One region of the Granulosicoccus sp. 3-233 genome, then DNA from elsewhere that is predicted to be linked to it. Evidence: predicted binding sites of a transcription regulator. Region 1 holds the regulator's gene; the other holds the start of a gene.
What was found. The regulator FliA, encoded in region 1, starts transcription of late flagellar genes. The targets are predictions, from matches to a motif close to GCTAAAGTTNNNNNNNNNNCNGCCGATA.
Positions count from the first base shown of each region.

Region 1 (4,215 bases):
AGCTGTTTCGGTCACTGGTCGGTAACAGCCGGTCCGTGCAGCGAGTGCGCAAGATGATCGATCAGGTTGCGCCCACCGAGGCAACCGTGCTGATTCTGGGTGAATCCGGAACCGGCAAGGAAGTGGTGGCTCGCAACATCCACTATTATTCCAATCGGCGTAACAAGCCCTTCGTCCCCATCAACTGTGGGGCAATTCCGGGTGAGTTGCTCGAAAGCGAATTGTTTGGCCACGAGAAGGGCTCGTTTACCGGGGCTGTGGGCTCCCGTCAGGGGCGCTTCGAGCTGGCAGAAGGTGGCACGATTTTCCTGGATGAAATCGGCGACATGCCATTGACCATGCAGGTGAAGCTGCTGCGCGTCATTCAGGAACGCTCGTTCGAGCGGGTCGGTAGCAACAAGAGTATCAAGAGCGATGTGCGTATTGTCGCCGCGACACACCGCGACCTGGAAACGCTGATCGAGGACGGTCGCTTCCGGGAAGATCTGTACTATCGCCTGAATGTCTTTCCCATAGAGATGCCACCACTGAGCAGCCGCGCGGAAGATCTGCCGTTGCTGGTCAATGAACTGATCACGCGGCTGGAGCACGAAAAGAAATCCTCGGTGCGCTTGACACCCGCTGCCATGATGGCCCTGTGCAATTACGACTGGCCAGGCAATGTCCGTGAGCTGGCGAACCTGATGGAGCGCATGACCATCCTGCATCCCTACGGTGTCGTGGATGCGGCCGACCTGCCGCCGAAGATGGCGCCGCATGGCCGTGCCCTGAGCGATAGTCGGGAAGAGTCGGAGCCGGCCTCCGGCAGTGGTGGCAATGGCTTGCCGATGGTCTCCGGCATGCCGGCCGTGCCGCTCAACAACAAGCCACGCCTGCCTCGGGAAGGGATCGATCTGAAACAGCACCTGACCGATATCGAGATCAGCCTGATCGAACAGGCTCTGGACGAGTGCTCCGGTGTGGTTGCGCATGCCGCCAATCGACTGAAGATCCGGCGAACCACGCTGGTCGAGAAAATGCGTAAATACAATATTCAGCGACCTGAAGAAGTGTCGTAAGCCTGACAGGGCACAGGACGTGACCCCGCGTGCTGTGCCCGAAGCTGCGTTACGGTGGTGCCGAATCCGGGCTGATTCGGGTTGGTTCACAGATAAATTGCGGGACGCTTCCCAAAACAGGCGTTTCAACCACCACAGATAGGCTCACTGGCGGCCAGCTGGCATCCGCTGGTTCGAGACTTGCTCCCTGACACCTCGAAACCGTTTCGATACATCCGCCTGTGAATGGGGGGATGTCGACACGGACAGTCGAGGAACTCAGCGTAGATGTCAGTCTTGTCCACCATACGGGTAATTGCCCGGTGAATTTTCCGGTCTCTCCAACACTGTCGTTGAACCGACGTCCGGTTCAGACGATTGCCGTTGCCGGTGGCAAGGGCGGAGTAGGCAAGTCGAACGTGGCTGTCAATCTGGCAGCTGCATTGGGAGCAAGTGAGCACGAAGTCCTGCTGGTTGACGGCGACTTCGAACTGGGCAATATCGATCGTTTACTGAATCTGCGTCCAGCGTACACACTCAGTGATGTCTTTGCGGGCAGCTGTCGCCTGGACGACATCGTGCTGCAGGGGCCACGGGGTGTTTCGGTCATCCCCAGCGCAAGTGGTGCCATGGAGATGGCGCACCTGACCCACGTCGAACACGCCGGTCTGATCGGCCTGTTCAGCGAGCTGCCGACCAGCGCCGATACGCTGATCATCGACATTGCCACAGGCCTGTCGGAGAGCGTGATGAGCTTCTGTCGAGCGGTGCGTGAAGTCATCGTGGTGGTCGTCGACGAACCGACTGCCTTGCAGGATGCCTTTTCCACGGTTCGGGTCCTGAACGAATGCTGCCATGTGCGCCGTTTTCGGGTCGTGGCCAACAAGACAGAGAGTTCGCAACATGGTCTGGATCTGTATGCCGCGCTGAGCGACATGACAGACCGCTGTCTGGATGTGTTACTCGACTATTGCGGGTCGATTCCGCTGGACGCTCAGCTGAAGCAGGCCGTCAGTCAGCAGAGTGCCGTGGTGGATGTGTTTCCACGGTCGGCCTCTGCACTGGCCTTCAGGAAGCTGGCGACCCGCGTTGCTCGCTGGCCGCAACCACAGACGCCCTGCGGGCATATCGAATTTTTTGTAGAGCGACTGATAGAAGTCGCCGACAGTACACGGTGAGAAAAGAGTCCGTATGAATGCACACGCGATGTACAACGAAGTCACCACAGTCGATCCGGATGGCCTGGTTGCAGCCAATGCCAATCTGGTGAAGCGAATAGCGTTCCATCTGATGAATCGTCTGCCACCCAGTGTTCAGGCGGAGGATCTGATCCAGGCCGGCATGATCGGTCTGCTTGAAGCTGCCAGGCATTACGACCCCTCACAGGGTGCCAGCTTCGAGACGTATGCCGGGATCCGGGTTCGCGGGGCGATGCTCGATGAGATTCGTCGCTCGGACTGGACCCCGCGCTCGGTTCATCGAAAGTCGCGCGAAGCAGCCGAGGTACTGAGAAATGTGGAACAGACCAGCGGTAGAGAAGCCAAGGCTGCCATCGTGGCCGAGAAGCTCGGCATCGAGCTGTCCGCCTATCACCTGATACTGACCGAAAGCTCCGCCGCCCATATCTTCAGTTTTGATCAGCCCGACGAGCATACGGGTGAAACCATTGCCCTGCCGCAGAGTGCCGAGGCCAGTCCGGGCGATCAGGTCGAGTATCAGTCCTTCCGTGAAGCGCTGGCTGTATCGATCAAGAACTTACCTGAACGTGAAGCACTCGTCATGTCGCTGTACTACGATGATGATCTGAATCTTCGTGAAATAGGCGACATTCTGGGAGTCAGTGAATCCCGAGTCTGTCAGATCCATGGTCAGGCTCTGGTTCGCTTGAAGGCACGCATGACTGAATGGACAATGAAGTAGGTGAGTCGAAATGGTCGCTGATGAATCCCAATGGTATGTACAGAAAGGCTCGCGCGTGCAGGGGCCCTTTTCCACCAATGAAGTCGGACGCTTCCTGCTGTTGGGGCGGGTTCGCAACACTGACAGAGTCAGTCGGGACGGGGAGTTGTGGGAGCCGGTGACCCAGGTGCCGGAACTGATTCCCGAAGAGCTGCTGAATCTGCAGTCCGACGATGGCTGGAACCGATTTCTGAAGGTCAGGGACGGGCAGGATGAACGCCGCAGCGACAAGGATGTGGCGCTTGAGCGTCGCAGGATTCCCGATACCGTGCCACAGCAACTGCGTGACGAGTGGCAGGGCAACGCCACACCGGTATCCCAGAGTGTGCTGCCCTGGTCATTGCTGGGAATAACCCTGGCCGCTTTGTGTGTCGTGTTGTACTTGAACGCCAGCACCGGCATTGCAGGGTAGATTGTCCCTGCGGTTTGGTCCGCTGTTTGCAAGATTCTGATTCCCTGGAATCGTGAAGCGCTTGTCATGGTCGCTGTCAGTGCCAAACACTCGGCATTAACCTCATCCGATACGTTGCGCCAGCAACGCCTTGACGTGCAGCTGAGGCAGCTTGAATTCAATGCTCTGCTGCATCGCAAACTCGACCTCGAGCGCCTGTTCGAGTGTCTGTTGACCGAAGGTCAGAGTTTCGTGAAATTCGACGGCTTGCAGTATGTCGCTGCAGACCGTGGTGCCGACATCATGCTGGGGTTCACGCGTCAGTACCGGCAGCGTTTCGAACTGAAGCTCGGTGATCGCTCGCTGGGTGAAATCCTCCTGATGCGCAGCCGGGCATTCACCCCACGTGACGAGCGCGATGCCGAACGCCTGGTCGAGAGCCTGATCTATCCGCTGGAAAATGCGCTGGAGCATTTTGAAGTGCTGATGAAGGCAATGACCGACAGCACCACCGGTCTGCGTAACCAACGAGCACTGGATGAGCTGCTGCCGCGCGAGATCCGGCTGGTGCGGCGAGTGGAACAACCACTGTCCATCATGCTGCTGAGCGTCGACCATCTGGATTCGATCAGCGAAGACCATGGGGCCAAGGTGGGCGATGAGGCCTGGCATACCGTGGCGGAGACGCTGGCTGAGCGGCTGCGTCAAAGTGACCTGATCTTTCGTACCGACAGCGATGCCTTCTGCATCATCCTCAATCAGACGGATATGGAAGGGGCTCTGATCCTGGCGGAGCGCTTGCGCCAGGCAGTGGACCACTGCGTGAGC
Region 1 covers NZ_JBQYLE010000001.1:350,861-355,075, forward strand. Annotated here, with positions in the region: gene ACUNV4_RS01600 (sigma-54 dependent transcriptional regulator) at 1-1,058, shown strand, start outside; gene ACUNV4_RS01605 (MinD/ParA family ATP-binding protein) at 1,292-2,215, shown strand; gene ACUNV4_RS01610 (RNA polymerase sigma factor FliA) at 2,229-2,957, shown strand; gene ACUNV4_RS01615 (DUF4339 domain-containing protein) at 2,968-3,408, shown strand; gene ACUNV4_RS01620 (GGDEF domain-containing protein) at 3,544-4,215, shown strand, end outside.

Region 2 (4,215 bases), on a different contig from region 1:
TCGCGAATGTCACCGATCGCACGAGTTGCGCTGTCACTATCGCTCTGTATCGCCGTGACCTTGGAGGCGATTTCCTCGGTCGCCTTGGCAGTCTCTTTCGCCAGTTCCTTGACTTCATTGGCGACGACCGCAAAGCCCTTGCCCGATTCTCCCGCACGAGCCGCTTCGATGGTGGCATTCAACGCCAGCAGATTGGTCTGCTCGGCAATCGAGGTAATGACCTTGATGACGTTGCCGATATCGCCACTGGATACCGTCAGATTACGGACCTGGGCATCAGTACTGTGAGCGAGCTTGACGGCCTCGCGGGCCACATTGCCAGCCTCCGAGACGTTCTTGAAGATCTCCTGAACAGAACCGTTCAGCTCACTGGTAGCGCCCACTACATTGTCCACATTGTGCATGACCCGCCGGGCGGCATCGGTGGCCACACTGGCGTGATCTGCCGCCTCCTCGGCAGTCCTGCTGAGCTCATCATTGGTACGCTTGAGATGACCGGATGATTCCGACAGTACGGCAGCTCCACGCTTGGTCTTGCTGATGATATCGGTCAGCTGTGCCACGGTCTTGTTGGCATCCTGCTTCAGACGATCATAGACACCCTTGTATTCCGTACTGACCGTTTCGGTCAGATCTCCCGCGGCCAGCGCGCCGAAGACACGCTGCATGTCGCTGATCACCTGCTCATTGGTCTGCATCAACTGATTCATGCCGGCCACCAGCCTACCGAAGCTGCCACCCATCTCCCGGTCGTCGATACGTCGGCTCAGATCCCCCTGCACAGCCGCCTCCACCAGTTCCTGCACCTTTTCCTCATTGTTCAATTCTTCGGTCCGGTCGAACCATTCGGTGATGGTACCCAGGCGTTTCCCCTGCTCATCAAACACCGGGTTGACAACCAGTCTGATGGTCATCTTGCCAAAGCTGGTATTGACCACATGCTTTTCACGCAGCGAGTCGATGATTTCCCGACTCTTGACCGGATCGGCATGGAACAGATCCACGCTGCGTCCGATGATACCGTCGGCACGAAAATCGGGGTATTTTCGACGCACCTCCGATTCGGACTCGGCAAACAGTGTCTCGGCAGCCTTGTTCATGTAGATGATGTCACTGTTCTCGTCAGCAACCATCACCGAGGCAGACGCATTGTCCAGAGCCAGTTTCAGACGCAGTGTCCTGGCTGCAGTCTCCGCCCGATCGATACTCAATTCCCGCAATTTCAACTGCATCTGATGAACGGCGTTGTAGATCCCGGTATCGGCTCCAGCCTCGGGCAACATCTCGGACAGATCACCTTCGGCGATACGGTTCACGATGGTCAGAATGCGATCCGGTTCTCCACCCACCTTGCGTCTGACACTGCCAAATGTGGCCATCAATCCCAGTGCCAGGAGCGACAGCATCACCAGCATGACAATCGAGAATATCCAGGTAATGCGGTTGATCGCAACCAGGTGATCTTCGAGTTCGGTCTCTGTAGTTGCCAACTCCTCGGACATCCTTGCCTTCAGGACATCCAGCGCTCGAGCCGCAGCGGCATCACTTATTTCTGCTGCCTCTTCCTGGCCATGCAACCGGGAGTCTGTCTGAGCATGCGACTCGAACGATGCCACGGCCGTACTGAATTGTTCGAGAACCGACTCGATATCGTCCAGAGCTGCCGACTCGACCGGATCCATGGGCATGTCAGCATATTCAGACAGAGCGACTCGCGCAGCCACAATACTCCTTTCAATGTGATGCAGATGCTCGTCATCGTCGTGCTGCTGGAATTCCTCGAAAGCATGTGACAGGGATTCATCTCCCAGATAAAGCTGCAGGGTACCTATCAATTCGCCCTTGCGCTTGGGTCCGAACTTGTAATCTTCCCAGGATTGCAGTGACTCGGTCGCCTGCGCGTGGATATGGAAATTGGACGATACAATCCCGACACCGATAATCACCAGACCGGCGCATAGCAGCAGTCCGATGGATTTGAATGACAATGTTGTTGAACTCATCATGATGCTGCCAATTGAATCCGCACTGGAGTGAATCCGTCACCGTCCGGGCAAGGTTCTCGCCGAGTACAGCAGGAATCGGCATGGCACCATACGGCTTTAGGACTTACCTGTTTCAGATGCTGGCCTCCGATTCGGCATTCCTGTCATCTCCTGCGATACCTGCTGAACACCACTACTCGACACTCCGCACCAGGCAATCCAGATTGCCGGCCTTGACCTGCTCACAAAGATCGTTGGCAGCGCCACGGCTTCGACCAGGACCAACAAGCAGGCGCGTCATGCTCCGATAGTCCTCAAACCGGGGAGTCTTTCCGTCGAATGCCTGCAGGCTGCCATTGACCCGGTCCCAGAACGCCTGCGCTAGTTCACGTGAGCCATAGGCTCCCAGTTGTACGAACCATTTGCCCTCCTCCGGCTCCGACTTCGTGTCATTGCCGACCTCAGGCAGAGCACCGGCAATCAGCGGTGGTGCCGATACTGCAAGCGTTGGCTGTGGCGCGCCCTCCTGTTGCGCCAGTCTGTTCAATGTCAGAGGTTTTTCCTGAACCTCTCGCATGGCGAAATCCAGTCCTCGGATGACATCATTGTTTCCCAGTACCGACACGCTCCCCGGTTGCTTGAGCAAGCGTCTGCCCAGAGGATCTTCGAGGCTTATCCGATAGCCACCGGGTTCTATGCCGTCAAACAGATAGAAACCATCAAACGCGGTACGCCGCTGAGCGACAAGCTCACCATCAGAGGTCTTCAGCGATACCAGCACGCGACTGACCGGCTTTTCCTGATCGCCCTCGATCATCAGTACATGACCTTCGAGTTCGGCAGTACGAATCACCGGAAATTCGACGACGGCGAAACTCCCCGGTCGAGGTATGACCGACACGCCCGGATTTCGCGATCGCAGTTCACCGTCGACAAGCGTGGACTCATCCAACTCGATGTCCACCTGGAGATAAGCCGGCATGCGGGACAGATAGGCAGAACCGTTGTCGTCCGTGGTCGCGTGTCGCCAGGCTTGCACCCCCTTGACCCCCACCCCGGCGATGGGTCTGTCTTCCAGTCCGCTGGCTCTCTCGAATACCCGGACATCGACGCTGCCGGCACTCACCGAAGCACGACTATCCAGTATCGGCCGCAAGGTGCCGGGTTGATGCACCAGACCGGTCGACAGGGTGATCAAGCCACCCCAGCGCTCATCACTGTCATAACTGACGCTGGCATTGATCGCCACCTGATCAAGCAACCAATTGATACCACCTCGGTAATAGGTCGTATCCGTCAGGGCGTTCTGGCTGATACTCAGATCCAGACTCATGTTTCTTTCTATCCGCAGATTACTGTCGGCACTGAGTTCCAGCAGTTCGGTTTCAGGCGCCAGACCATAACTGGCCGCCAGACGGAAACTCCATGGTCTGATGGTGGTGTGGAAGCTCGACAAACCACCTGTCTGGGACGTTCTGGTGTCAATGCCATCCAATTGTTCTTCAACGGAGGTGTACCAGAGCGAGGATGAGAACCTTCCCGAACCGGCCAGAGGTGTCGTTGCTCCGATAACGGCATCGTAGGCAGAGCTGGTTTCCTGCTCCTGCGCGTTGACCTCGACCTTGAACGGAACCCCTCTGACAGACGATGTGATATTCACGTTGCTGCTCCACTTCTGTGGAGAGGCAGGCAGCTCGGTTTCCTCGAGAAAACGGGTAAACCCCAGGCCGAGACTGGTGTCCCCCAGTTGGGTACGCAGTGACGTCCCAATCGAATTCTGTGAATTGGCAGCATCGACATACCTGACGTTTCCGTAGAGTCGCGATGTACTCAGACCGATGCTGAGATTGCGGGATTCATTCCGTTCGCCATCCTGCTCCACACTCCTGATACCTGCCCCCAGAGTCATGTTGCGTGACAGACCAAAGTTCAGTTCGCCCGTGTAGAGCCCGCTATCCCGATCTCCCTCACCATTCGAATCGTTCACTCCCAACACGGTACGTCCGCTCTGCACCGCTGACAACTCATAGCTGACACGCCCGGGCTCCAGCATGCCGACTCCCAGGTAGTGGTACTCTTCGCGCGATTCCATTTCTCCATTCGGCCCGAAGAACTTGAGTTCGAAACGGTTCTGACCGAACTGCAGCGGTACGTCCTCGAACAGATAACGTCCTTCCGGTCCGGTCGTCTGTATCATGAGCAGTTGGTCGTTCTGATAGAGTTCCACATC
Region 2 covers NZ_JBQYLE010000008.1:81,932-86,146, reverse strand. Annotated here, with positions in the region: gene ACUNV4_RS20015 (methyl-accepting chemotaxis protein) at 1-2,006, opposite strand, end outside; gene ACUNV4_RS20010 (SPOR domain-containing protein) at 2,179-4,215, opposite strand, start outside.
Region 2: ACUNV4_RS20015 (methyl-accepting chemotaxis protein) is a predicted target of FliA. The motif match lies at 2,080-2,107, and genes of this name have one in related genera.